Silvibacterium dinghuense: one gene and its partner. The protein of the gene in region 1 binds, or shares a complex with, the protein of each later gene. Links are inferred from orthologs where the notes say so. Each region holds a gene or a part of one and is shown in the gene's direction. Other genes may lie near its edges. The genes, in order: uvrB and ESZ00_RS18125.

What was found.
Region 2: the proteins of uvrB (region 1) and ESZ00_RS18125 are in contact, whole or in part, in a crystal structure (PDB 7EGT), measured with the Thermus thermophilus proteins. The link is inferred for Silvibacterium dinghuense from one-to-one orthologs. Residues at the interface, in WP_096411307.1 of Thermus thermophilus: Glu23, Leu25, Arg26, Asp27, Gly28, Glu29, Arg30, Phe31, Arg55, Glu326, Asp327, Phe328, Glu379, Ser382, Gln383, His398, Gly400, Arg401; in WP_096412145.1 of Thermus thermophilus: His654, Arg656, Phe657, Gln666, Asp668, Glu669, Lys680, Arg681, Leu682, Ser683, Lys685, Tyr686, Ala687.

Annotation. Positions count from the first base shown.
Region 1 is NZ_SDMK01000002.1:1,027,314-1,041,484, reverse strand. What follows is about bases 11,012-14,006. They hold uvrB (excinuclease ABC subunit UvrB), read left to right. Parts: upstream 11,012-11,509; coding sequence 11,510-13,504; downstream 13,505-14,006. Other genes in these bases: ESZ00_RS13505 (DUF6600 domain-containing protein), read left to right, coding at 13,745-14,006; ESZ00_RS13515 (GH92 family glycosyl hydrolase), read left to right, coding at 11,012-11,448. Outside these bases: ESZ00_RS13540 (alpha/beta hydrolase family protein), read right to left, coding at 1-858; ESZ00_RS13535 (MATE family efflux transporter), read left to right, coding at 897-2,321; ESZ00_RS13530 (HAD-IA family hydrolase), read left to right, coding at 2,480-3,172; ESZ00_RS13525 (TonB-dependent receptor), read left to right, coding at 3,525-6,074; ESZ00_RS13520 (glycoside hydrolase family 31 protein), read right to left, coding at 6,163-8,940; more of ESZ00_RS13515, read left to right, coding at 9,109-11,011; more of ESZ00_RS13505, read left to right, coding at 14,007-14,171. UniProt on the Escherichia coli protein: The UvrABC repair system catalyzes the recognition and processing of DNA lesions. A damage recognition complex composed of 2 UvrA and 2 UvrB subunits scans DNA for abnormalities.
Region 2 is NZ_SDMK01000005.1:67,436-82,079, forward strand. What follows is about bases 6,110-9,577. They hold ESZ00_RS18125 (ATP-dependent helicase), read left to right. Parts: upstream 6,110-6,485; coding sequence 6,486-9,377; downstream 9,378-9,577. Other genes in these bases: ESZ00_RS18115 (PIN domain-containing protein), read right to left, coding at 6,110-6,136; ESZ00_RS18120 (AbrB/MazE/SpoVT family DNA-binding domain-containing protein), read right to left, coding at 6,133-6,381. Also shown: ESZ00_RS18085 (amidase), read left to right, coding at 1-1,777; ESZ00_RS18090 (GGDEF domain-containing protein), read right to left, coding at 1,798-3,018; ESZ00_RS18095 (sulfite exporter TauE/SafE family protein), read left to right, coding at 2,970-3,755; ESZ00_RS18100 (gamma-butyrobetaine hydroxylase family protein), read left to right, coding at 3,791-4,222; ESZ00_RS18105 (ATP-binding cassette domain-containing protein), read right to left, coding at 4,330-5,082; ESZ00_RS18110 (LOG family protein), read right to left, coding at 5,106-5,705; more of ESZ00_RS18115, read right to left, coding at 5,741-6,109; ESZ00_RS18130 (hypothetical protein), read right to left, coding at 9,642-9,887; ESZ00_RS18135 (hypothetical protein), read right to left, coding at 9,927-11,327; ESZ00_RS20175 (hypothetical protein), read left to right, coding at 11,744-11,899; ESZ00_RS18140 (amino acid permease), read left to right, coding at 12,113-13,675; ESZ00_RS18145 (VOC family protein), read right to left, coding at 13,672-14,088; ESZ00_RS18150 (Gfo/Idh/MocA family protein), read right to left, coding at 14,108-14,644. UniProt on the Escherichia coli protein: A helicase with DNA-dependent ATPase activity. Unwinds DNA duplexes with 3'-5' polarity. Translocates on single-stranded DNA with 3'-5' polarity. Initiates unwinding more efficiently from a nicked substrate than double-stranded DNA.

The DNA of each region.
Region 1 (14,171 bases):
GGGAAGCTGGGTGAGCTTACGAGGATGATCGGGGTCGCCGGTAGAGACGAGCCATGAGGACGCATCGGGGCCAAGGTCGCCGGCGTTGTTCATGCCGCGGGCCACGGCCAGGATGCGGTCGGACTGGCGGGCCCAGGCTACAGAGTCGACATCGGGCGCAACGGAGACGGGTGTGAGCTTGCCGCTTTCGGGATCGAGAAGATAGAGACGCGAGCCATGAGGATCGTGATCGACCCATACAGCGTCAGCCTTGTCATCGTGCGCTTTTTTCTCGCCAGGCGTTTCCGGATCGTGCGCAAGAATGGCGATCCAGCGGCCGTCGGGTGACGGGCTGTAGTTTTCCACGTCGAGGGGAATCTGCTCAGGCTTATCGGCGGTATCGGGCTTTGCGGCATCCGTCTTGGCGGGCGGAATAGCGTCCGGCAGCTTCGAGGTGTCGACAGTCGGCGTGATCTTGAGGTCGTAGGCGCGGGCCTCGCCACCTTCCATGGAAAGACGATAGAGTTGCGTGTGCTCGCCGCGATGCGCAAGGAAGAGGATGGAGTCGCCGTCCGGCATCCACTGGCCGTTGTTCTCGCCGCGCTTCTCTCCGGCCGGGGTGAAGGTGAGCTGGCGGGCGGTGTTCTGCTTGATGTCGACCAGCCAGAGGTGGCTGCGGGCGCCATCGGCGGTGGAGTCGGTGACGGTGAGGAGCACGCTGCGGCCGTCGGGCGAGAGGCGCGGCTGGGCCATGCTGCGGGTGTGACGCAGTTCTTCGTTTGTGGGGAAGTGGAGACCCTGCGGCGGTGCTTGCGCCGCGGCCGGAAGCACGAGTCCACAAGCAGAGAGAAAGAGCCCGAGAGAAAAGCGTGTCACCATGGGCTACAGCATATCTTGGAGAGACAGGAAATCGGGCTATGAATCCTTCGCAGGACAACATATCCACAACCGCGCCTTCCACTGGAGTCTGGGCCGCGGTGCGCGAGGCGTTGCGGGGATCGCACCAGGACTTTACGGCAGGCAGTCTGAACCGCGCCATTTTGCTGCTGGCAATTCCGATGGTGCTGGAGATGGTCCTCGAATCGCTGTTTGCGGTGGTGGATGTCTTCTGGGTTGGGCGGCTGGGTGCCAATGCCGTGGCCACGGTGGGCATGACAGAGTCGATGCTGGCGCTGGTCTTTGCCGTGGGCATGGGGCTTTCTCTGTCAACCGGAGCGATGGTCGCGCGGCGCATCGGCGAGAAAGATCCTGAAGACGCGGCGATCTCGGGTGTGCAGGCAATTGCGCTGGGGCTTCTGGTCTCGCTGGCGATGGGTATTCCAGCAGGGATCTATGCGCCGAAGCTGCTGGCGCTGCTGGGGGCTTCCCCTGCGATTGTGGCCATCGGTTCTGGATATGCGCGGATCGCGCTGGGTGGTTGCGGGGCGATCATCCTGCTCTTTCTGAATAACGCCATCTTCCGCGGCGCCGGCGATGCGGCGATCGCGATGCGTCTCCTGTGGGTTTCGAACATCCTGAACCTGATCCTCGATCCTCTGCTGATCTTTGGTATCGGGCCGTTCCATGGCTTGGGTGTGACGGGGGCTGCGCTGGCGACCTTTACTGGACGAAGCATCGGCGTGCTGTATCAGTTCTATCGGCTGTTAAAAGGCACCGAGCGGATTCATGTGCTGGCACGGCATCTTCGGATCAATGCAGGAGTGTTGTGGCGGCTGCTGCGTGTTTCGTTGACTGGCATGCTGCAGTTCACGATCGCGAATGCGAGCTGGATCGGCCTGGTGCGGATTATCGCGCTCTTTGGCGCGGCAGCGGTGGCGGGGTATACCGTTGCCATCCGCATCGTGATCTTCTTCATCCTGCCCTCGTGGGGTCTGAGCAATGCCGCGGCAACGCTGGTAGGGCAGAACCTTGGCGCCAGACATCCGGACCGCGCCGAGCAGGCTGTGTGGCGGACAGGCTTATACAACATGGTGTTCCTCGGCGTAATTGGACTGTTCTTTATCGTATTTGCGGCACCGGTGGTGCGGCTGTTTGTGAACGATCCGGCGGTCGTGCCACTGGCGGCGATGTCCCTGCGCATCATGAGCTGTGGCAACATCGCTTACGCGTATGGCATGGTGATGCTCCAGGCTTTCAATGGGGCAGGGGATACCGTGACGCCGACCATCGTGAACTTCTTCGGCTTCTGGGTGCTGGAACTGCCTCTGGGCTGGTGGCTGGCCACGCACACGCGTATGCACTCGCAGGGGGCGATTCTCTCCATCGTGATTGCGGAAGCGGCGATGGCGGCAGCGAGCATGGTGCTGTTTCGTGGGGGGCGCTGGAAGAAGCAACAGATTTAGTCCCTAACAGGCTCTAGCTGCTGTGAGCAGGGCGGATCGCCTGGCCTCTGCTTCCTCCGGTTGCGAGCTGAGGTTTGCGCGCTCTCTGGGCAACGAACCAGCTGGATGCCCCAGGCCTCGCATTCTCCAGATAGGGGGCTCCCGTCTACACTCAAAACATGCTGGAGATTCGGAATGCGCTGCCTGCAGAGCAGATCCGCCTGATTGTGTTCGATCTGGACGGGACGCTCATCGATTCGAAGAAAGACCTTGCTACCTCTGTCAATGCGATGCTGGCACAGTTGGGTCGGCAGGAGTTGCCGGAAGAGATCATCGCGACCTATATCGGGGATGGCGCCGGGATGCTGGTGCGTCGCGCCCTGGGCGATCCGGACGACGAGGCTCTGGTCGAAGACGGGTTGCGGCGTTTTCTTGACTACTACCGCGAGCACAAGTTGGATCACACCTATGTCTACGACGGTGTTTTTGCCTCTCTCGAAGAACTGAAGACAATGCCGGAAGGTTCACCGCGCAGAATGGCGGTGCTGACCAACAAGCCGGTCAATCCGGCGGTTGCCATCTGCGAGGCGCTCGGCCTGAGCCCATATTTTTTCCAGATCTACGGCGGGAACAGCTTTGCGACGAAGAAGCCTGATCCTGAAGGATTGCGCACCCTGATTGCCGAGGCCGGTGTGAAGCCGCAGGAAACACTGATGATTGGCGACTCCGATGTGGATATATTGACGGCGCGGCGCGCCGGGGCATGGGCGCTGGGTTGCAGGTTTGGGCTCTCGTCACATACATTGGAATCCATCCCCTCTGATTGCCTGGTCGATGCGGCATCAGAATGGACCGTAGCCCTTCAGCATTAAAAGCTCGCCCCAACCCCCTGGTACGACGAGAGGCGCGCGCATAGTAGTTTGCCGGGCCGCAGGATTTTTGGAGCGCCAACCGAAAGATCCAATTCCATAGCTAACCGCTGCATGCGCATCTGCGTTTGCGGATACATGTCATGTTGTCGATGCCTGCTCATTTTCTGTGTGGTATCGGCAGTAATGGAAACGATTCCAGTCGGGGTGAGATTTCACCCTGCTTTTACTCCTACTGCCTGAGGTTGCCGTGAGTCGTCAGACGATAGTTCTTCTCCTTTTGCTCTCTTCTTCTGCCATTGCCCAGACTCGAAACCCCGTTCTAGCAGCGGCCGCTGCAGCTGCAAATCAGCCGATGATTTCCGGTACCGTAGCCGACTCTTCGGGCGCGATCATTCCCGGGGCTGAGATCGACCTGACCGATGCGACGGGCGCGACTGTGGTCAAGACAACGACCGACGCCTCGGGTGCCTTTCAGGTGAAAGCTCCGCGCGCGGGAAATTACAACGTGCAGGTGAGTATCAATGGTTTTCAGCCGGCGACAAAGACCGTGACCGTAACCAGCAGCGCAACGCCTGCCGCGCCCGTCAGCTTCACCCTCGCTGTCGCGGAAGCGGTGCAGCAGGTGACGGTGAATGCCGGATCGCAGGTGGATCTGACGTCCTCGGATAGCAATGGCAACACTTCGGTGATGTCGGCCAGTGATATGAAGGATTTGCCCATCTTCGACAACGATTACGTTACGGCGATGAGTTCTTTTCTCGACGGCGGCTCAGAGGGGACATCGGGCTCGGGGCTGATGGTGGATGGCATGGAGGCCAACCGCGCTCTCGTGTCGCCCTCGGCGGTGCAGGAGGTGCGCATCAACCAGGATCCATATTCTGCGCAGTATTTCTGGCCGGGCCGCGGACAGATTGACATCATCACCAAGCAGGCCGCCGATGCCTACCACGGTGAGTTCAACTTCACCTTCCGTGATTCGGCGATGAATGCGCAGGAGGACTTCTCGCCGAGTAAGCCCTATGAGCAGCGGCAGATCTATGAGGGCAGCCTGACTGGACCGGTGGCGCATTCGAAGTCGACCATGTTCCTGTTCTCTCTGAACCGCGCGGTGGAAGATCTGACTGCCGTGGTGAACGCGACGGTGGCCCCGACGGCGGAGAATCCTGATGGTGTATACAACGAGAATGTACCGGCGCCGACGACGGATACGGAGTTCTCCATCAAGATCGGGCACCAGTTCACCGACAGCCACAGCGCATCGGTGATGTATTCGTTCCAGAACGCGCACAACACGAACTCAGGCGTCGGCAACCAGACCTTGCCCGAGGCCGGATACGATACGCAGACGCGTGAAGACGACCTGACCCTCCATGACAACTACATCGTCTCCGGCTCCATGCTGAATGAGGCATCGCTGGCGCTCGAGCGCAGCTATGACCCGGTAAAGGATGTGCAGGAAGGCCCGATGCTGGTGGTGAGTGGTAACTACACCGGCGGCAGCGCCCAGGCCGATCAGTTGAACACCGAATACAATCTGCGCGCCAATGAGATGCTGACCTGGACTGTAGGCCCGCACACGCTCAAGTTCGGTGTGAATGTGCCGCATTTCGGTCGCCGTGTGCGCGACGACATGACGAACGAGGATGGTACCTATACTTTCAGCCCGACGTATGCGGCGGATGGTTCGGTGATCGCAACGTCAATCGAGAACCAGCAGGCCGGCGTACCTTCCGGCTTCAGCATGGCGAACGGGCAGACACGCTTCGTCTATCACCAGCAGGAAGTTGGCGCGTTCGTGCAGGACCAGATCAAGCTGAAACCCTGGTTTTCGGTGACCCCGGGACTTCGCTATGACTGGCAGACCTTCCCTGGAGATACGAATAACTTCTCTCCGCGTATCTCGTTCGCCTGGGTGTGGGATCAGAAACACGAGATGGTGCTGCGCGGCGGTGCTGGCGTCTACTTCGATCGCAGCGGATCGGGTCCGCTTATCGACCTCGCACGCTACCAGGATGCGAAGCGGCGGCTGATGGAACTCTCGTCGAACCAGGAGACGCTCTGCTATCCCATTACAAATTGCATCGATACAGCGACGCTCCCGGTCTCGTATGTGGAACTACAGCAGGGCATCCGTACGCCATATGATGTGGAGTACGGCCTGACGCTGGAGCGCAAGGTCGGCGAGAAGGGTGTGGTCTCGGTTGGTGGCCGTATCAGCCGCTGGACGGGACTGTATCGCTCGATCGATGAGAACGCGCCGTTGGGGCCGGACTATACGACACGGCCCAATCCCAACATCTCGCAGTTGAGGCAGATCCAGTCCGAGGGCAAACAGATCGGTTCGGCGCTGGACATCAACTATCGTGGCCGCTTCAACAAGCGCTTTACTGGTTTTGCGTGGTACACGCTGGCCAACAGCGGCAACAACACCGACGGCATCTCGTGGTTCCCGGAGAATCAGCGCGATCCTGAAGCGGAATGGGGCCCATCCTCGTGGGAGCAGCGCAATAAGTTCGGCGTGTATGGAGCCATCAATCCGCAGCATCTGCTGAACCTGGGCGTCGGCGTCTTTGCGAACAGCGGCAAGCCGTGGTCGATTCTCACTGGAACGGATGCGTACGGTACCGACCTCTTCAATGCCCGGCCGGATGGTGTGCCGCGCAACTCGGAGATCGGACCGGACTACGCAGACGTGGATCTGCGCTGGGGCTACGACTTCAAGCTGCAGCCAAAGGAAGTGGATAAGAGCCCGACGCTGGGTTTCTCAGTGTCGTCCTTCGATGTGCTGAACCATCCGAATGGTTCGTACGTGGATACGACAGAGGGCAGCACGGACTTCGGTCAGGTAACAAGTGCGTATGCTCCGCGGCGTACGCAGCTCGCCATGCGCTTCCAGTTCTAAAGCGCACGAAACCTCTATCAACAAAAAGCGGAGCGCCCTTGGGCCCTCCGCATTTTGTTTGCTGCCAGGGTTGTGTTGTCCGTTTCGATTACTGGGCTGGCTTGCCGTCATTCAGGAGTGCGAGCGCGCGGTTCAGAGCGGCTTTGTAGCGGCGGGCGCGCTCGATGTTGGTGTCAGCTCCTTTGTCCTGCATGAGCTGTTTTGCGAGCTGATCGTCGGGAATGTTTGCCGCAGTCACTTTCGCATGGAGTTCGTCCATCGCCTGCGCATAGACGCCGGAGAAGCGGGTGAGCTCGTTGCGTGCATCCTGCGGATGGTAGTGCATGCGGTCGCCTGTCTGCAGCGCATCGATTAGCGGATCGGACGACCAGGTGAAGGGCCACATGGAGTTCAGCGCATCATAAGCGGCCCGCAAACGGGTAATGGAGCCGGGGAAGCCATCGAGTTTGCTGCGTGAAGCAAGCGAGCCAGGCGCACGATGGATTTCGACACGCAGTGGCGAGTGCACCGACTGGCTGGGCACGCGGATCGTGGTAGTCAGCCTGTTGCCATCGTAGGTCCATCCCGACTCGCCATCATGCTGAGCGATATCTGTGCCATTGACGGTTACAGAATCCGGCGGCCAGTCGAGCGGCAGACGAATTTCGTAGCCGCGCGATTCGAGCATGCCGGGATACTGGCCTTCGGCCGGGGAGACTTCGACGGTCAGGGTGTCGCCGGACTGGCTTGCGGTGAGCGGAGTCCAGGTGCAGACACCGCTCTTGTATGCCTCGGAATCGCTGGCGTCTTCATAGAGGCGATACGTGGACTTCTGCCCGTCATCGAGCGGATAGACATTCACGATGAGCGGATCCACCGGCTTCGCTCCGGTGTGCAGCATGGGCGGCTGCATGGGAAGGATCGCGCCGGCGCGGATGTAGACCGGAATCTGATCGAGCGAGAAGTTGCGATCGACAAGCTGCGGGCCAGTAAAGTGCTTGCCGGTGTCGCGTTCTACCCACTCTCCATCCGGAATCCAGATTTTCTCGTGTGCAAGTTGCGTGGAAGCGTCCATCTGCGTGACGACAGGCTGCACGATCATCTGGCTGCCGAAGGCATACTCACTGCGTTGCGAGTAGGCTGCGTCAGCTTCCGGCCAGTCGTAGTAAAGCGGATGAACGAAGGCGAGGCCCGTGTCATAGGTGCGGCGCGCTTCGGTGTAAATGTAAGGCTGGAGCGCGTAACGCATCTGGAAGGCATTGCGCATGACATCGGCATAAGTGGCCGGATAAGCCCAGATGCGGCGTTCGGAGTCCGGATTCTTCGTCGTATGCGTGCGCAGGATGGGGCTGAAGGCGCCGAACTGCACCCAGCGGGTAAAGAGTTCGGGTTCGACAGCGCCAGGCATGTGGCCGCCGATGTCGTGGCTCCAGTAGGCATAGCCGACATTGGCGGCGGTCGCGGTGAACCAGGGCTGGAAGGCGAGGGATGGCCACACGGAGACCGTGTCGCCGGAGAAGCCGATCTGATAGCGATGGTTGCCGAGCCCACCCCAGCGGTGGAAGAGCAGAGGACGCTTGCCTTCGCGTTCCTGGTCGGTGAAGTGAACGTAGTTAAGCCACCACGTATTGTTCACACCGGGGAGATTCGAGTCGAGCTCCTGCTGCCAGTCGAGCCACCAGAAGTTTACGCCTTCTTTCTCCAGCGGATGGTGCAGCAGGTTCATGTAATTCAGCGCGAATCTCTTATTGGAGATATCGAAGGGCACGTATTTATGTGTGGCCGGATCGATGCCCATGGCGCGCGCCATCGCCGGGTAGGCGTCTTCCCATGGCTGCACGCCGGAAGCCGGATGCAGATTGAGCGTAACCTTCAGACCTTCCTTGTGGATATGGTCGAGAAACGCTTTGGGATCGGGGAAGAGCAGCGGATTCCATGTGTATCCCGACCAGCCGAGATCATGGCCGGACTGGTCTTCCTCATGCTTGGCCTCGAGTTGCCGCTTGTTGAGGTGCCAATCCATATCGATGACCAATACATCGAGCGGCACATCGTTCTCGCGGAAACCGCGGACAAGGTTCTCGAGCTCCTGGTCGCTGTATGCCCAGTAGCGTGACCACCATGCACCGAAGGCAAAACGAGGCGGCAGGGGAATCCGTCCAGCGACGGTTACATAATCCTGAAGCGCCTGCTTGTAATCGTGGCCGTAGCCAAAGAAGTAGAGATCGGTGCGGTCGCCCGCAGGGCGCACCATGACCCAGGGCCATTCACTGTTTTCGCCCTTCGCAAAGGTGAAGTCGTCGGAATCGAAAAGTGGCCGCTTGGAGTCGTCGACAACAGACCATCCATTGCGTGAGACAAGGCCCTGGCCGATAGGCTCGCGGGTTTTGTCACCGAGAGCGCCGTCGAGGGTGCGTGTGGTGCCGAGCAGGTTGCCGCTGTCTTCAAGGCCAGGATGCCAGGTGACAGGTTTGCCGTCGAGTTGAAGCGTGACGGTGAGATTGTCCGCAGTGAAGCCGCCGCTTCCAGAGCCGTCATAGACCAGCGTGAGGCTGTGGGTGATGAGAGTGAGTTTCTTGCCGGAGCGCTTCACGGAAAATTCTGGAACAGGGAGGCGGCGATTGAGAAAAACGAAGGAAGGGTGATCTTCGAATTTGTCGTCGGCTGCATACTCCATGCGGATGAGCTGCGGAGTGAGAACGGTGAAGCGCGTGTGTCCAAAGCGGACGATGGCTTTGGGGTCGGCAATGGGGCTATAGGAGGCTTCGGGTGCTGTGGTGATCGCGGACTGCGACGATTGGGCCAGAGCAGCAGGTGCGGCGGCAGCGAACGGCAGCACGGAGACGGCAGCAAGGCAGAGAGGGAGCAGGCGTGGCATCGGGGGCATAGCGCAGTCAGAATAACGGTTGCAGGGATAGAAGAGCGAATACAAAAGAGGGTTTCCGTATCTGCTGAGGAAACGTTACCATAGCTGCGCAGAGCGCACGGCGGAAATACCGGGCTGCAACGTTGCCGTGCTCGAAAGCAGGGAATGTCCGTTCCAGAGGAGTCATGCATGCCGGTCCATTGTTCTGTCCTGGGGTTGTTCCGTGTGAGGTCGATAGGGATTCTTACGCTTGCTCTTACGCCATTGATCGCTGTGGGCACGGTTGCATACGCGTCAGCCGGGAATGACGCGCAGGCCGATGGGCCGGCGCAGAAGGTTAATCCCTTTGTTGGAACCGGCAAGGGGCCGGGCGACAGTGAGAATCTGTTTCCGGGAGCGGTGATGCCGTTCGGCATGGCACAGTTCAGTCCTGACACGGAAGATCACGGGCTCGGCTACCACTATTATCAGGACACGATCAAAGGATTCAGCATGACCCACATGAGTGGCGTGGGCTGCTCCAATGAGGGCGAGGTTTTCGTTACGGCGACCACCGGCCCGGTCTCGACACAGGAAGCCAATTTTGAATCGCCTTATTCGCATGATCAGGAGAAGGCTGCCCCTGGCTACTATCAGGTCCGTCTGCTGCGCCAGGACGTGAACGCGGAGCTGACCGCGACAGATCGCACGGGCATGGTGCGCTTTACTTTTCCAGCGGGCAAAGCCGCGAATGTTCTGGTGCCCATCAGCCACACGCTGAATCACACGACGGGCGCAGAGATTCGGGTTGTAGGCGATCGCGAGATGGAGGGTTTCGTGGAAAACGAAGCCTTCTGCGGCGTGAAGCAGACATACAAGATTTATTTTGTGATCCGCTTCGACCGCAGCGTCGGGAGCTCCGGGACATGGAATGGTGTCCCAGACCACGCGGTTGCTCCGGAAGAAAGCGGCCGTTCGGCTACACAGACAGCTCCCGGCCGGTGGATCGGAGCCTATGCCTCGTGGCCGGCGTCGAACCAGCAACAGACGGTGACGGCGCAGATCGGAATCTCGTATGTCGATCTTGCAGGCGCGCGGAACAATCTCAAGACAGAGGCTGAGGGAAAGAGCTTCGAGCAGATTCGTGCAAGCGCCGAGTCCGCATGGAACAAGGCGCTGAGTGTGATCGAAGTCTCCGGCGGATCGGAGACGAATACACGGGTCTTTTATACGGGGCTCTATCACAGTCTGTTGATGCCGAGCGTTCTGAGCGATGTGGATGGGCGTTATATCGGCTTCGACAACGTAATTCATCAAGTAAAGGCCGGCCATCTGCTCTACGGAAATTTCTCCGGATGGGATATTTATCGCAGCCAGATGCCGTTGTTGGCATTGATCGAGCCGAAGCGTGTGGAGGATATGGCGGAGTCGGTCGCGCTGATGTATCGGCAGGGCGGATGGATCGATCGCTGGCCACAGATCAACGCCTATACGAACATCATGGCCGGCAGTCCTCTGAGCGTGATCGTGAGCACGGCGTGGCTCGATGGGTTGCATGATTTCGATATCGACACAGCATGGAAGGGTATGTGGCTCGATGCAACGCAGCCTGCTCCCGAAGGCAAGCCATATCAGGGACAGATCGGCATGCAGTGGATCAACACGCTGCATTATGTGCCCAACGACAAGGTGGAGTATGGCTCGGTGTCGCAGATCCAGGAGGACGCGATCGCGTATGCCTCGCTGTATCGTCTGGCGAAGGCGCTGGGCAAGACGGACGACGCGAAGACGATGTATGACCGCGCACTGTACTACCGGAACGTCTTCAATCCTGAGAACCTCTACTTCCAGCCTCGCAATGCGGATGGAAGCTGGGTGCCGAACTTCGATCCGGTGCAGAACGGCAAAGGTTTCATTGAGGGCTCAGGCTGGCACTACCAGTGGTTCGCCCCTGCGGACATGGCCTGGCTGGTGAAGGCTATGGGGCAGGATCTCTTCAACCAGCGCCTGACTGCGTTCTTCGACTACAAGACGCCGGGCTGGTACGGCCAGTACTACAACCCCTATAACGAAACGGATCTGCAGGCACCCTTTGAGTTCAACTTCTCCGGACAGCCATGGGAGACGCAGCGCGTGGTGCGGCGTGTGCTCAAGGAGAACTATCCGGATACGCCGGATGGCATTCCCGGCAACGACGACTGTGGAGAGATGTCGTCCTGGGCGGTGATGAGCATGATGGGCTTCTACTCGGTCGATCCTGCGAGTCTCGCCTATGAGTTGACCAGCCCGGTATTTCCCAAGGTTGTCATCCACCTGCAGGCGCCGTACAAGGGCAAGATATTCACGATCGAGACCTCGCCCAATCCGGAGAGCACGCCATATATCCAGGGTGTGAGGCTGAACGGAGCGGCGCACGCGAAGAACTGGATCACCTTCCAGAACATGAGCGATGGAGGCCGCCTGCAGTTTGTCCTGGGCACGGAACCTGACAAGTCATGGGGGGCCGCGCCGCAGGATGCACCGCCGTCGGTGAGCGAGGAGCAGCCATAACGCAGTGGAATGATGCTGGAGCAAGCGTCGGCGACGCTTGCTCCAGCATCCATATACCATCATGAGTGTGGACTTCGAACTGGTAAGCGAATATATGCCGCGCGGTGACCAGGCGCGGGCAATTCCGGAGCTGGTCTCGGGCGTGAACTCGGGCGAGCAGCATCAGGTGCTGCTCGGTGTCACGGGTTCGGGCAAGACCTACTCCATGGCCAAGGTCATCGAGGAGCTGAACCGCCCCGCGCTGGTGTTGGCGCATAACAAGACGCTGGCCGCTCAGCTCTATCACGAGTTCAAGCAGTTCTTCCCGAACAACGCGGTCGAATACTTCGTTTCCTACTACGATTACTACCAGCCGGAGGCCTACATCCCTTCGGGCGACCTGTATATCGAGAAGGAAGCGACGATCAATGAGGAGCTGGATAAGCTGCGCCTTTCCGCTACCCGCTCGCTTTTCGAGCGCCGCGATGTGGTGATCGTTTCGTCGGTCTCCTGCATCTATGGCCTTGGCTCCCCGGAAGCCTACTACGGCATGCTGCTGCTGCTCGAAAAAGGGCAGAAAATCCGGCGTGATGATATCGTGCGGCGTCTGGTGGAGATTCTCTACGAGCGCAACGATGCCGACTTCCGGCGCGGCACCTTTCGTGTCCGCGGAGACGTGATCGAGGTCTATCCAACCTACGATGAGATGGCCTATCGCATTGAGCTCTTCGGGGATGAGATCGACACACTTTCGCAGATCGATCCGCTCTTCGGCACGGTGAAGCAGAAGTATGCGCGGCTGCCGATCTATCCCAAGAGCCATTACGTCGTACAGCCAGATCGCAAGCGGACGGCGATGGATTCGATCCTCGACGAGCTGGGCTGGTGGGAGAAAGAACTCGAAGGGCAGGGTCGGCTGGTGGAGTCGCAGCGTATTCACCAGCGTACGCGCTTCGATCTGGAGATGATCAAGTCCGTCGGCTACTGTCACGGCATCGAGAACTACTCGCGGCATTTTTCCGGACGCCTGCCGGGCGAGCCCCCACCGACGCTACTCGACTATTTCCCGCAGGATTATCTGCTGTTCATCGACGAGTCGCACGTAACGGTGCCGCAGCTTCATGGCATGTGGCATGGTGACCGTTCGCGCAAGCAGAATCTCGTCGATTACGGGTTCCGTCTTCCTTCGGCGACAGACAATCGGCCGCTGAAGTTCGAGGAGTTTGAGGGACGCATCAACCAGGTGATTTATGTTTCTGCGACGCCGGGAGCCTATGAGCTAACGAAGAGCGCGGGTGTCGTGGTGGAGCAAATCATTCGGCCTACGGGACTGATCGATCCGGAAGTCGAGATCCGGCCGATCCGTGGGCAGATCGACGATCTGCTGGCGGAGATCAGGGATCGCGCCGCCAAAAACGAGCGCGTGCTGGTTACGACGCTGACCAAGCGCATGGCCGAAGACCTCGCCGGGTACTACTCCGAGGTCGGCGTGAAGTGCCGCTACATGCACTCCGAGATTGAGACGCTCGAGCGCGTGCGGCTGCTGCGCGATCTGCGCAAGGGCGAGTACGACGTCCTGATCGGGATTAACCTGCTGCGCGAAGGACTGGATCTGCCGGAGGTTTCGCTGGTGGCGATCCTCGATGCGGACAAGGAAGGTTTCCTGCGTTCGAGCGGATCGCTGATCCAGACCATCGGCCGTGCAGCACGGCACATCAACGGACGCGCGATTCTTTACGCCGATCGCATCACCGATTCGATGAAGCAGGCGATGGATGAGACCAGCCGCCGGCGCGAGGTGCAGCGGGCTTACAACGAGGAGCACGGAATTACACCGAAGTCTGTGTCTCGCTCGGCAGATATGTCGCTGGCTGCGATTCTGAAGGCAGACTATGCGGACCTGACGGATGAATCCGAATCGATGCCCGAGTTCGCATCGCAGGCGGAACTGGATGCGCACATCGGAAAGCTTGAGAGCGACATGCGCGAGGCAGCGAAAAAGTTCGAGTTCGAGAAGGCCGCAAAACTTCGCGATACCATCAAAGAGCTGCGGACAAAAGAGTTTCTCTTCAGTTAAAAGCTGGCACAACAGGCGGACGTACTGTTGTTCTTTGGAGCTTCAGTATGTCCGCTTTTCATTTTTCCTTTCAGTGCGTGAGTACGTAGAATTTGCCGCTTGCCGTGTCTTTTCTTCCATGACAACTTCCTCATCTATGTGGGTTAAAGTGCAGTGATGGTTCGTGCCTCGCGAGCTCTCTCCGCTGCTTATCGCGCAGGCTTTGGATGAACGGCTGTACTCTACGGAGAAAACCCACGTATGAAGAGTTTGAAAACGATACCAGCGGTAGCCGCCATCATGGCGGCAGCCGCGCTGTTATGGATTCCTGCGCTGCAGGCGCAGGACATGGACCCGCCGGCACGTGTGGCGAGGATTGGATATCTGCAGGGCGCAGTATCTTTGCAGCCGTCAGGTGTGGATACCTGGAATGCCGCACCGCCGAACTATCCGATGGTCAGTGGTGACCGTCTCTATACAGATCAGGGCTCGCGGGCGATCATCCAGCTTGGGGCTTCGGATGTGAGGATGTGGGGCGGCACGGATGTGACGCTTACCAACCTTACCGATAACTATGAGCAGATTGGTCTGGCCTCGGGTTCGGTGCGCGTGCGCGTCTTTGCCATCGATCCGCAGAATGTGATCGAGGTCGATACTCCGAATGGCGCGGTCATCATCGAGCAGCCAG
Region 2 (14,644 bases), on another replicon or contig:
GCTCGCCGCGCAGGCTCAGCAGGACGCGCAACCCGGGCAAGCTCTCAAGCCGATCACAACCGACATGATCGATCAGGCCGCTGCTCTCGCCGGCATCACCATTGCACCCGACCAGAAGCAGATGCTCATCGCCGGCCTTACTCAGCAGCGTGAAGGCTATGAGTCCATCCGCAAGCTCCATCTGCCCAATAGCGTTCCGCCCGCCTATATCTTTGATCCTCTGCCCCCGGGTGCAGTCGTAAATACGCAGAAAAAAACTCCCGTCTACAGCCAGGCCGTCGCCACCATGCCAACCGACCTCGAAGACCTGGCCTTTGCGACCGTGCCACAGCTGGCCGATCTTGTCCGAAGAAAGAAAGTCTCTTCTCTCGACCTGACGGAGATGTACCTTCGCCGCCTCGAACGCTACAACCCCACGTTGCAATTTGCCGTCACCCTCACCAGAGAGCGGGCACTCGCGCAGGCCCGCGATGCAGATGCGGAGATTGCCCGCGGCCACTCTCGCGGACCGCTGCATGGCCTGCCCTGGGGCGCGAAAGACCTGCTCGCCGTCAAGGGCTATCCGACTACATGGGGAGCCGGCGGTTTCGAGCACCAGGTCATCGACGAAGATGCAACCGTCGTACAGCGTCTCGACGCCGCCGGGGCTGTCCTCGTTGCCAAACTCACCCTTGGTGCCCTGGCTATGGGCGATTATTGGTTCGGCGGACGCACGCGCAATCCCTGGAATCCGAAGCAAGGCTCGAGCGGCTCATCGGCCGGTCCCGCTTCTGCGACCTCTGCCGGCTGCGTCGCATTTTCCATCGGCTCCGAAACGCTTGGCTCTATCTCTTCACCCTCCACACGCTGCGGAGTAACCGGACTCCGCCCGACCTTCGGCTTTGTGCCGCGCACCGGCGCCATGACGCTGAGCTGGACCATGGACAAGCTCGGCCCCATCTGTCGCGCGGTCGAAGACTGCGCCATCGTCATGCAGGCTATCTATGGTCCCGATGGCCAAGATCTCGCCGCACGCGAGGCGGCTTTCAACTGGAATGCCGATCTCGACTGGCGAAAGCTGCGCGTCGGATACATTGTCAGCGAGTTTGAAGCCGACAAGCCTGAGCCCGAACAGCCAGCAAAGCCGGACGAGACAGCCGAAGAAAGAACACAGCGTGAAACTGCCCGCCGCGAAAACGAAGCCAGCCACGCCCGGCGTGCCTACGATCGCAACTATGATCTCGCCGCGCTCGATAAGTTGCGCGCCATGGGCGTTTCCCTCGTGCCGGTAGAACTTCCGAAGCTCCCTTACGATGCCATGGCCGCATTGCTCACCGCTGAAGCCGCCGCGGCCTTCGACGAGCTGACGCGCAGCGGCCGCGACCGCCTGCTCACCCGTCAGACAGAAGACGACTGGCCGAATCTCTTCCGCATCCACCGCTTCTATCCCGCGGTCGAATACATCCAGGCCAACCGTGCCCGCACCCTCGCTATCCGCGAGATCTCAACGCTCTTTGAACAAGTCGATATTATTGTCGCCGCCTCGAGCAGCGTGCAATTAACAGCGACGAATCTGACCGGACATCCCGCGGTGATTGTGCCAAACGGCCTGCGCGGTCCCGATGCTCCCACGGCGCCAGTCAGGAACACCGGAGACGACGATCAGGTCGGAGGACCGGGCACACCGGTGAGCCTCACCTTCCTCGGCGGACACTACCAGGATGCGAAGCTATGTGCCTTTGCCCGGGCCTATCAGGAAGCGACAGGATTTCACACGTCGCATCCCAGGCTCGCTTAACGCAGAGAGCCGGACAGGCTCTAGGTTCCCGGGGAGGTGCGTTGCGCATCTTCATGCACCTCCACCCGGTTCCGGCCGGAGGTCTTGGCCTGATACAAAGCGCGGTCGGCATGCCCAAGAAGCGTGTCGACATCGTCCAGTGAAGTCGCGGAAGACGCAGCGCAGCCAACGCTGCAGGTCACAGGAATGAAGTGCTGCTCGAATGGAACGGGCGCCACGGCTATGGCCTGGCAGATTCGCTCCGCCACCTGAACCGCGACCTCGATGTCGGCCTCCGGCAGCACCACCATAAACTCCTCGCCGCCATATCTGCCCACCGCATCCCGCACGCGAATACTGGCACGCAGCCTGGAAGCGACTACCCGCAATACCTCGTCGCCGGCTGGATGGCCAAAGGTATCGTTGATCTTCTTGAAGTGGTCGATGTCGATCATCAGAACCGATGTGGCAGCGGCCGCCTCGGCGCGGGCGCGTTCAGCGGCCATCAACTCCAGAATCGCTCCCCGGTTCCATACATGGGTCAGCACATCGATGCGTGCCTTCATCTCGAGCTCTTCGTTGGAAGCAGCCAACGCCAGCTGCGACTCGGACAGCGCCGCGATCTCAAGCTCACGCTCGGCAAGCTCGGCGAGATCGAACAGGGCGGAAAGCTGGTCCGCGCCGAATTCGCGAGGACTGCTATCTCCGATGCAGAGCACGCCGATGCGCTCTCCATCGAAGTGCAGCGGCACGCCGGCGTAAAAAACCCAGAAATCCGCAAGGATGCTGTCAAAGACGCGCGCGTCGGTGCGGGCATCCTGCACCAGGCATACCCCATCATCGAGAACGGTGTGGTGACAATACGAATCCTTCCGCAGCCCTTCGAGGCCATCGAAGCCCTGGACGCTTTTCAGCCAGGCAAGTTTCTCCCCGACGATATCCAGGCATGCCATCGGTACATCGAACATGCGCCGGGCAAGCCGCGTGATCTTGTCGAATCGTTCTTCCGCTGGCGTACCGAGCAGGCGAACTCTATGGACAGCAGCCATACGTCGGGCTTCATACGGCGAGACCGGTGCAGCTGGCATATTTCTCCTCTGTCCATCGCTCGGACACCCCGATGATAGCAACACCCTCATATCGCAAAAGAGAAGAAACCACAGGCAGCGCTGCCCTCCAGCCAAACTCCATCCCGCCGATAAAATATCCTTCCATGCACATGTCCTTCGATCTGGCCGGCATCTGGCTGGTGGTGGCCTCATTTTTAGCCGGAGCGCTCAACGCCGTGGCAGGCGGCGGCTCCTTTCTCTCCTTCCCCGCGATCCTCGGTGTCGGCGTGCCTCCAATCCAGGCCAACGCAACCAACACCGTCGCTCTGTGGCCGGGACAGTTCACCTCCATTGCCGCCTACTGGGAAGATCTGAAACACAATCTGAAGCTGATAGGGCCGCTCGGCTCGGCTGCGCTCATCGGAGGCTGCGCCGGTGGACTGGTCCTGCTGCATACCGGGCAAAGCACCTTCATGAAGCTGGTTCCCTGGCTGTTGCTCGTCGCAGCCATTCTCTTTGCGGCCAGCGGTCCCATCTCGCGCTGGCTCAACCAGCGCGGACGCGGCGTGGAAGAGACGGAAGTTCATCCGCCGATGCTGCCGCTCTTTCTGCTCATGATCGTGGTGTGCTTCTATATCGGCTATTTCGGCGCCGGCGCGGGATTCCTCATCATGAGCCTGCTCGCCCTCTTCGGCATTCAGAATATCCACCAGATCAACGCACTGAAGGTGGTCACCACCACGCTCGCCAACGGTATCGCCGTGGTCGTCTTCATCGTGCGCGGGCAGGTGCTCTGGCAGCACTGCCTGCTGATGATGGTGACCGCGGCGCTCGGCGGCTATCTCGGCGCAAAAGGCGGGAAGCGCCTCGATCCGCGGCTGGCGCGGGCCTTCGTCATCGCTATCGGCTTCAGCATGGCAGGCTACTTTTTCTGGCGGAACGCGCACTAAGCGCAAGCGATGTCATTCTGAGGGACAATGAAAGCATGAGCCACGAAGGAATCAGGATGGTGTCGGCCGAAGAGGCCCGCCGCGCCGAAGAAGCCGACCGGCCACTGCCGAAAGAGGCCACAGACCCGGCCAAGGTACGCGTCCACAAGACCGAAGGCACCGGCGTTGAGATCGACTGGAAGGACGGCCATCGCAGCGCATGGACCTTCGCATGGCTGCGCCTCGCCTGCCCCTGCGCCACCTGCGTGGAAGAGCGCGAGCGCGAAGGCCGCAAGCCCGGCGAGCCAAAGGCGAAGCCTGTCGAGCTGCTGCCCATGTACCAGGCGCCGCCGCGCCCTGAGACCGTGACTCCGGTCGGCCGCTACGCCATCAGCTTCCACTGGAATGACGGCCATTCCAGCGGCATCTACTCCTGGGATTTTCTGCGACGCAACTGCATTTGCGAGGCGTGCAAAAACAGCTTCTAGCTTCCAGGGAAAAAGCCCAACGCGGCAGGAAGGACCCTTTTTCTTTCCCCTAAAGGGTCGAAGCCGCCCGCACCGGCACGAACAAGCTAAAGGCTAGAAGCTAAGAGCTAAAAGCTAGCCAGGCTGGGCGTCGCCTCCAGCAGCGACCGCGTATACGCCTCGCGCGGAGCGGCGCACAGTTCGAGGCTCGGGCCTTCTTCGACAAGCTTCCCGCGATGCAGCACCGCAATCCGCGTGGAAAGATAGCGCACCAGCGGCATCGAGTGCGAAATGAAGAGATACGTCAGCGCGAAATCCCGCTGCAGCTCACGCAGCAGGTTGATCACCTGCGCGCCCACGCTCACATCCAACGCCGAGACCGGCTCATCGAGCACCAGCATCTTCGGCCGCAGAATCAGCGCCCGGGCAATGTTGACGCGCTGACGCTGGCCACCGGAAAACTCGTGCGGATAGCGCTCCAGCGCGGATTCATCCAGCCCCACCGCGCGCAGCATCTCCGTCACGCGCCCGCGCAACTCGCCTGCCGCGCATGTCTTGTGGATCACCAGAGGCTCGGCCACCAGCTCCCGTACCCTCATCCGCGGATTCAGCGCTGCAAAGGGATCCTGAAAGACCACCTGCATCCGCCGCCGCAACTCCCGCTGGCCGGATCTTCCGACGGGCTGGCCGTCGAAAAGCACCTCACCCGAGGTCGGCTCGATCAGGCCCAGCACCATCCGCGCAATCGTCGACTTGCCCGAGCCCGATTCCCCGACGAGGCCAAGTGTCTCGCCTTCGGCAATGGAGAAGGAGACATCATCGACAACGCGTGCGTCGGGTCCATAGGATTTGGCAAGACTGCGGGCTTCGAGCAGGGCCATGGAAGGAGGATAGCAACTCTGACCTAAATCACCGAAGGATCGCCGATGAGCCCGGCATGCGGATGCGCCGCCCAGTGCTGTTCGACCCGATCCAGCGCCTCGTTCACACTGCCCGCCAGCTGCACCAGCGCCCGCGTCTCCGGCTTGAGAAACCCCTCGGCGAGCACATGGTCCAGAAACGCCAGCATCGGGTCCCAGTAGCCATCGATATTGATCAGCACGCACGGACTCGCGTGAATCTTCAGCACCGCCCAGGTCACGATCTCAAAAAACTCGTCCAGCGTGCCATACCCGCCCGGCAGTGCGAGAAACGCATGTGACCGCTCGGCCATCAGCGCCTTGCGCTCGTGCATGGTGCCCACGGCGTGCAGCTCGGTCAGGTGGCGATGCGCAATCTCGCGGCCGGCGAGTACGTCAGGAATCACGCCGATCACCGGAGCCCCGTCCGCGAGCGCAGCTTCGGCCACCGCGCCCATCAGGCCCACAGTCGCTCCGCCATACACCAGGCCATGCCCACGGGTAGCGATCCCGCGGCCAAGTGCGCGGGCGGCTTCAAGATATGCAGGGCGGCTGCCGGAGGCCGATCCGCAGAAGACAGCAATATTGTGTCGGGGGAGATTCATGCTCCCGCCATCCTATCGCAGCCGCATGAGAGGGGTTAGACGAGCAGCTTCATACCCGGAAGCTTCGCAGCATGGCGGTCAAAGCTCACGGTGTATTCGCATCCGGCATGGCGACCAAGCTGCGCGATCAGGCAATCGGAAAGACCGGCGCGGGACTCCTCGAAGAGATGGAGCGCTTCGCGAACCACTTCGGCTTGCTCAACCACCAGCTCTTCTGCTTGCAGAAGAGCTGTAATGACCGCGACGATCATCTTGCGATCAAATTCATAGTTTCCGCCCAGGACCCAAGCCGTTTCTGCAAGAGTGATGAGAGAAATGAATCCGGGGGATGCGGCAGAGAGAGCATGCATAAACACGCGAACACGAATGATCTGCGCAGGATCATCCTTGGCCAGATAACGGACCAGTACATTCGTGTCGAGCCCAATCATCCTCGACCAGATCCCATTTCAGCGATCGCCTCATTCATTTCTTCAATCGACACAGGCTTCCTGCCAGGCCGATGGAGCATTCCCTCCAGAGAACGAACAGAAATAGTCGCGGGAATGATCTCGTAACGGCCAGTCCGCTGATTGCGAACGAACTCCAGCCGATCTCCGGCCTTCAGTCCAAGCTCTTCCCGGACCTTCGCGGGAACAGTAATCTGGCCTTTCGAAGTAAGAGTAGCCGTAGCCATATGCACTCCTTACGCTTCATTCTATTCCTTACTTTTATAAAAAGGTAAGGAATCCAGCAGGCGATAAAATGGAGAAGACACCTTCAGGATTGGACACATCCCCCTTGCGGCATTTACTGGACAAGCTGAACCCCGAGCAGCGCGCCGGCGTCGAGACCGTCGACGGCCCCGTGCTTTTGCTCGCCGGCGCCGGATCGGGCAAGACCCGCGTCATCACCCATCGCATCGCCTACCTTATCGAGGAGCGCGGTGTCGCACCCGACGCCATCCTGGCCGTGACCTTCACCAACAAGGCCTCGAAAGAGATGGCCGAGCGCGTCGACAAGCTCATCGGCCATAACTCGCTGGCGAAACCGATGGTCGCCACCTTCCACTCCTTCTGCGTGCGCCTGCTGCGCCGCGACATCGAAGTGCTGCGCATCGGCAACGAAGGACTGACGAAGGACTTCGTCATCTACGACGAGAGCGATCAGCAGAACATCGTCAAAGCCGCCATGCGCCGCATGGGCATCGACGACAAGCAGCTCACCCCGCGCACCGTGCTCTCGAAGATCTCCTGGGCGAAAAACCACATGATCGATCCGCAGGAGTACTACCTGAACTCCGCGGATGCCAACGGCGAGCGCATCGCGCACATCTTCGAGGCTTATCGCAAGGAGCTGCGCAAGGCCAACGCCCTCGACTTCGACGACATCCTCCTCGAGGCTGTGCGTGTGCTTAAGTCATCGGCTGAGGTGCGCGAGCGCTACAACCGCCGCTACCGCTACGTCATGATCGACGAGTACCAGGACACCAACCGCCCGCAGTACGAGCTGATGAAACTCCTCGCCGGCGAAGCGAAGAACATCTGCGTCGTCGGCGACGAGGACCAGAGCATTTACTCCTGGCGCGGCGCCGATATCCGCAACATCCTCGACTTCGAAAAGGATTTCCCCGGCGGCAGGATCATCCGCCTGGAGCAGAACTACCGGTCTACGAGCGTCATCCTCGAGGCTGCATCGGCCGTGGTTTCGCGCAACACCCAGCGCAAGGGCAAGAACCTGTGGACCTCGCGCGAGGGCGGCTCGCTCATCGGCTATTACGAGGCGCCGGACGGCGAGAACGAGGCGCTGTTCATCGCCGACACCATCCAGAAATACTTCCGCAAGGTCGGCCCCGAGCAGGAAGAGCCGCGCGCGGCGGTGCTCTACCGCACCAACTCGCAGTCGCGCCTGGTGGAAGAGGCGCTGCGCCGCTACGGCATCAAGTACACCATGGTCGGCGGCTTCTCCTTCTACGAGCGCGCCGAAATCAAGGATCTGCTCTGCTACCTGAAGTTCATCCAGAACCCGGACGACTCGGTCGCTCTGCAGCGGGTCATCAACACGCCGGCACGGGGCATCGGCAAGACGACAGTCGAGACGCTGGAGCGCATCGCGCTCGAAACCGGCACCAGCACCTGGACGGCGATTCAACGCGCACTCCATGAGAAGCTGCTGCCCTCGCGCGCGCTGATCGCCCTCGACACTTTCCGCAAGATCATCGAAGACTCGCGCGCACTGCTTGCTCCGAACTTCGCCGACAAGCTCGCGGCCGATGTCGCGCCCGAAGAGCTCACAGAAGCTGGCGACGCAGCAGAACCGGAAACCGACACCAGCTTCGGCTTCGGCGATGCCGCCGAAGAAGACAGCATCCTGGCCGAGGCGAGCACCGCCGAGGAAGCCACCAGCTTCGATTTCGGCGACGAATTCCAGACCGGCTTCGCCTTCGGTGCCTCCGAACCCGTTTCCTCACCCGGTCATACCGGCCCCGGAGACGAGCCTGAAACCCTGGTCGATGCAATGGCCTTCAATCCCTTTGCCGACGAGCCGCCCGTACCGCACGCTGCGGCATCAGGCCGTGCGCTGCGTGCCGACAAGCTCGCGCCGAAGCAGGAAGAAGCAAGCGCAAGCCTCGAGACCAGCGGCCGCATTGACGGCTTCCGCGCCCCGGGAGACGCCGCGACGCTGCCCGAGCTCATCAAGTTCGTCATCGATCGCACCGGCTACATCCGCTCGCTCGAGGAAGAAGGCACGCCCGAGGCCATCTCGCGCATTGAAAACCTGAAAGAACTGGCCAACGCGGCGCAGGACGCTCAGGAGCGCGGCGAAACACTGGCTGAATTCCTCGACCATGCAGCTCTCGCCAGCGACACCGACCAGTACGACCCCGAGTCGCGCGTGACGCTGATGACGCTGCACGCCGCCAAGGGTCTCGAGTTCCCGCTCGTGCTGCTGGCAGGCATGGAGGAAGGTCTCTTCCCGCACTCGCGCACGCTCAACGATCCAAACCAGATGGAAGAAGAGCGGCGGCTCTGCTACGTGGGCCTCACCCGCGCCATGGACACGCTCTACATCACCCGCGCGCGCTATCGCCGCCGCTACGGCAACGATTCGCCCGAGGCGAGCATGGCTTCGCGCTTCCTCGAAGAGATTCCCTCGGCGCTGATCGAAGAGGCCGCCGGCAGCATGCGCCGGGCGGAAGCAAACTACGGCGGGCGCGGCGACGATCAGAGCGGCGGCCACTACAGCTACGAGGACGAAGACCAGAGCGCGAGCAGCTACGGTTCGAGCTACAACCGCGGCGGCTCGAATTACGGCGGCCGCAGCGGGTCAGGCTACGGAGGGTCGGGCTATAGCCGCGGCGGCTCCAGCTATGGAACTTCGAACTCCTCTCGCGGAGCCGGTTCGTCCGGCAAAGCCGGCAGCGGCGAGTCGCTCGACAACATCGCCCGGTTCTTTGGCGGAAAGGGCGGCTACAGCAGCTCGAGCGCCGGTTCACGACCCAAGGTCGAAGCCCCTGAACCCTCCGGCGGCAAGGGCTTCAAGAGCGGCCAGCGTGTTCGCCATGCCAAGTACGGGGATGGCGTGGTCTTCCGGCGCGAAGGCGACGGTGACGATGCCAAGCTCACCGTGCAGTTCGCGAAGTTCGGCACCAAGAAGCTGGTGGAAAAGTTCGCGAACCTGGAGAAGCTGTAAGAGCCTGTTCACGATCTTCGCGCGAGGGGCAGCAGGAACGGCCAGCAGTCAGCCATAAAGACGGCCAGTGAAACCGCGGCTGGCCGCCGTCATCCTGCGAACCCACATCTCAAAATCGAGATGTGGGGCACCCGGCGCGAGGCGGAGGGTTTACCTTCCCGCCCAAGCGGAGCTTGGACGGGATACCCCTATCCCCGCTGCCTGAGTCCTCACTTGCGACCAGCGGGAGCGGAGGCGAAACGCCTGGACGGCCAGTCCCGTTGCCTATTTCGCAGCTACGCTGCTGTGTTCGAGATAGCGCCGTGCTTCGGCCAGCTCCGGACGTGCCGAGCTTGCCTGTCCTGCCGACTGGACCAGGGCGGCGTAATATTGGCCCGCGTCCTGGTGGTCGCCCGACTTTTCCGCCGCATCGGCGGCATGCGCCAGCCCGTTGAAGCGGTTCGGGCTAAGCCGGAGAGAAACCCGGTACTCCCCCAGCGCCGCCTGCGGCTGTCCCATGGCGAGCAGCATGTCGCCCAGCATCTCCCGCGCCGGGATATCGACCTCACCCTAGCCTACCTTGTCCTGCAGATCGGCCGCCGCACGCATCGTTGCCACGGCGTCCTGAGGCCTGTCCGCGGCATAGTCCGCCCATGCGGCGATCTCATCACGCGTGATGCGGGCTCCCGTCGATTCCGCCGCATAAGCCCGCGGCGTCCCCCTGGTCGAGGCCATCAACCGGTCATATGCGGCCAGATCCGCCTGGGCTGCGGCTGCCTGCTTCAGGTGCCCGTGCGCAACTGCCCGCGCCCACCAGGCCATGGCCGCAATGTCCGGCGGAGCACCAGCCGCCGGAGTCAGATTCGCCGCCGCCGCCCAGTCCTGCATCTCCAGGTCATAGAAAATGGGCAGCTTCTCCTGGTAGTAAGCGACCATACCGGACATGAAGCCGCTACCCATGCCCGGCATGGCGTCGATCCGCGCCAGCACCGCCGGCATCTTCGCCAGCACCGCGCGGGCCTCGGCATCATGGCCGCTCTGCAGGTAGGCATAGAGCAGGAAATCATAGGAGTGCGGCTCATCCATCAGACCGGAAAGCCGGTGCGCCTCCGCCGCATCCGAGGCGCGAATCGAGGCCAGCTGGGAGTCGATATCCTGCGGCCAGAGCCCCAGCCGCGCGTAGATATGTCCGGACATGTGCACGGCGTGCGCGCCCGAAGGGGCGATCAGCCCATAACGGTCTGCGGCGGCAAGGCCCTGCGGTGCCAGCTCAGGGTTGTCGCAGGCGTGGATGACGTAATGCACGACACCCGGATTATCCGGATATTTCACAAACAAGGGCCGGAGCACCTGCATCGCAGCCTCTTCCGGGGCAACGGTGGTGTCGTCAGGAGCCTTGGCCGCCAGAAGAGACAGCGCGTAGAACGCGCCCGCATCCACGTCGTCCGGATATTGGCGGTAGAGCTCCTTCATAGCTGCCGCATAGGCCTGAACGCGCTCGGGATAAGCCTGGGAGCCGGGCTGGTAGAAGTCAGCCAGCGCTGCGATGTAGGCGCGCTCGCGCGGCGTGGGTGCGGCCAGAGACTGCGCCTGCTCGATCTGCTTCCAGCCCTCGGCCATCGTTGCCGCGTCGGGGCGCTGCCATATCTGGTGGTAGAGGCTCATCGCCACGCCCCAGTGGGCCATGGCACAATGCGGGTCCTGGGCCACGATGCGCCGGAATTGCGGCTCCGTCTCGGCGTACCAGAAATCATGCAGCAGAGCGACGCCGCGATTGAATGCCGGCTGCACAGCCGGAGCGCAGGAAACAGGAAAAGCAACCACGCCCAGCTTCTCACCCGCAGGCAGAGCGGGCGAAGCCTTGTCCATGGGCATGTGGCCCGCGGGCATGGAGGACATGGTCTGGCCAGGGATTTGGCCGGTAGAAAGCAGGGGGAGAAGCAGGAAGAGGCCAAAGGCAGACACGTTCATGGCCCGGCAAGTATACGACGGCAGCCGCTCACCCGATTTTCCCGGGGCACCCGGCAACCGGCGGACTTATTCTTCCCGCCCAAGCAGAGCTTGGACGGGGCACCCGCCCACTCACTCGATCTTCTAGTTAAACTAAGTCCAGTGGACTAAGTTCACTCTCGCGACCAGCGGGAGCGGGGGCCGAAGGCGGTTCGCACTGCGCGAAGCAGCCGAAGGCGGTTTGCCCTGCGCAAAGCAGCCGAAGGCGATAAGCCCGCACGGCCAGTGCCGCGACCAACGGGAGCGCCACGCGAAGCGAAATCGCCCTGCGCGCAGCCGCATAGGGCGATTCGCCCTATGCGGAATAGCATGATTTAATCTAAAGGAAGAGATTTCTGGAGAAAGAAGCCCCATTCCGATGGCGGCTGAGAACAACCATGGCGAATACCACCAAGATTGAAGACAAGGCGGAACGGAAAGCGATCAAGCGCACCGCCCGCAAGAAGGCCGCTCCGAAGGCGAAGCGCACTGCGCCCCGCGGCTCCAACAAGAAGAAGACCAAGAAGCTGGCACGCGGCCAGAGCAAGCGCTAGGACTAGCCGTCCAGGCAACGGCGCCTTCGGCGCGTCTGTGCCTGTGTGGACGGTACCGGCTCTTGCCTCCGCTCCCGTTGGTCGCTGCATCTGCGACCGGCTTCGATTCACCGGACGCCACATCTCCCGCGAGATGTGGCGTTTGTCTTTCCCTCTGAAAACTCCACCTGAACCTTATGTCTGCCCTGTTACACTCCCGAGAAGAAACTGCCTGTGAGGAGTCGTACCCTGCCGCGCCAAGCCTTAGCCTGTAAATCGATCGACAAGCTCATCCAGGAGTCGGAAAACCCCGAGACAAGTCTGAAAAAGACACTGGGACCGGTCTCCCTGACCTCGCTCGGCATCGGCGCCGTCATCGGCTCGGGCATCTTCACCGTCATCGGCACGGCCATCTCCGGCGAGAAGTTCGACACCTCCTCCATCCTGAACACCCCGCTCCTCGATTATCTTGTGCACCATACGGCGCTCGTCGGACGTCCCGGAGCCGGCCCGGCGCTGGCACTTTCGCTCGTCCTGGTCGCCATTGTCTGCGCCTTCACCGGTTTCTGCTATGCGGAGCTGGCCTCGATGATCCCTATCGCCGGCTCGGCGTACACCTATACCTATGCCACGCTTGGCGAGCTGATCGCGTGGATCATCGGCTGGGACCTTATCCTCGAATACGCGGTCTCCAACATGGCGGTCTCGGTCGGCTTCGCCGAGCACGCCGTCGGCTTCCTCGACTGGTTCGGCATCCATCCCAGCCTGCGATGGATCTCGCCCGCTTATCTGCCCTCCGGCCTGCAGGACCTGCAGGGACACGACCTCTATGCCTCGGGCTGGCACTTCGGCTTCAACATTCCGGCCTTCCTCATCGTGATGCTGCTGACCATGGTCCTGGTGCGCGGCATCCGCGAGTCGGCGGAGACCAATAACATCATGGTCCTGCTGAAGATCGCCGCCATCCTGGCCTTTGTCGGCGTGGGCGCGCACTTCGTGCATCCTTCCAACTGGAAGCCGTTCTATCCCAGCGGCTGGTCGGGCGTGCTCACCGGCGGCTCGATCATCTTCTTCACCTATATCGGCTTCGATTCCGTCTCGACCGCCGCCGAGGAGTGCAAGAACCCGCAGCGCGATGTACCCATCGGCATCATCGCCACGCTGGTCATCTGCACCATCCTCTACATCGGCGTGGCGGTGGTGCTCACCGGGCTCATCAAGTGGGACTCACTGGTCGACGACGCGGCACCGGTCGTCAATACGCTCAAGAAGGTTTATCTCGCGCACCCCAGCGCGACGCTCAACTGGACGCGCCTCGCCATCCTCATCGGCGCGATGATGGGCATGATTTCGTCCATCCTCGTCTTCCAGATCGGCCAGGCGCGCGTGTGGTTTGCCATGTCGCGCGACCGCCTGCTGCCCTCCATCTTCAGCAAGGTGCATCCGCGCTTCCGGACCCCGGCCGTCTCCACCTGGGTCGCGGGGTTCGTCGTCGGCATACCGGCCGGCCTGCTCGACATCGGCACCTTCTCCGATCTCTCAAACATCGGCACGCTCTTCGCGTTTGTGCTGGTCTCGGCCGGCGTGCTGATCCTTCGCTACAAGGAACCCCATCGCCACCGCAGCTTCCGCTGCCCTGGTGGACCGGTTCTGCCGGTTCTGAGCATCATCTTTTGCGTCCTGCTCATGGCCGGACTGCCGATCATGACCTGGCTCCGCTTCTTCGTCTGGCTGGCCATCGGCCTGGTGATCTACTTCTTCTACAGCCGCAAGCGGAGCGAGTTCGCGAGTAATTAGCGTTCGCTGCTCGCGATTTCCTGGAAGACCACGATGTAGCCGTCCGGATCTTTCACACTGAAGAGCCGGAGCCCATAACGAGCCATCTGCGGGGGCTTGGATTTGAGCCCCCTGCCGGTCAGCTCTTTGTAAGCCAGATCGATATCCGCGCAGTGGATGTAGAACACCGTATCGCCCGATCTTCGCTCCGGAGGCTCCGGCGGCCGCTCGTTCGAGTCATAGATCGTGTTCAGCATGATCTCGGCCTCGCCAAAGCGCAGCCACATCCAGTGCGAAAAGCGGCCTTCGCGCGTCTCCACCGCAGGTGAGGCATTCACGACTGAGAAGCCGAGCACATCCCGGTAGAACGCAAGCGACGCATGCATGTCGAAAACGCCGATCAACGGCGTCAGTCCCAGCGGCGAGAAGCTCATGCTTCCTCCTGCACTCGATCTAAGTCAGCCCCGGAATCGCGTACGACTTCTCCTCATACAACGCCTGGTTGCCGATCACGGTAGCAATGGCAGAGTGGTAGCCGATACGCACATCCGCGACCGGCTTCTTGCCGTTACGCACGCAGTCGAGGAAAGAACGGCAGCAGGCCAATGTCGGATCTTCCGCATTCGGCGTCGAGAGGCGCTCGCCTTCACCGCGATAGGGCATCTCGCCTCTGGGCGAGTACGACGCCCCCGTCGTAATGCCGCGCTCTACCACCTCGGCGCCTGCAGGCGCCGCCTTCGGCTTCTTCGGCTCGTAGTAGAAGGTCGCGTCTTCGATCGTGAACTGCACCGTGCCCTCGGTGCCATACACCCAGAGCTGGTTGCCCATCTCGGCGTTGTCGGTGATGGAGCTGAAGACCATGCGCCGCCCCTTCGAATAGCTGAAGATGGCCTGCACATTGTCGCCGACGGTGCGCCCATCCTGCCAGCGAACAATGCTCGTCGTGCCGGTGACACGCGCCGGCGGCTCATCGAAGACCCAGTTGGCAAT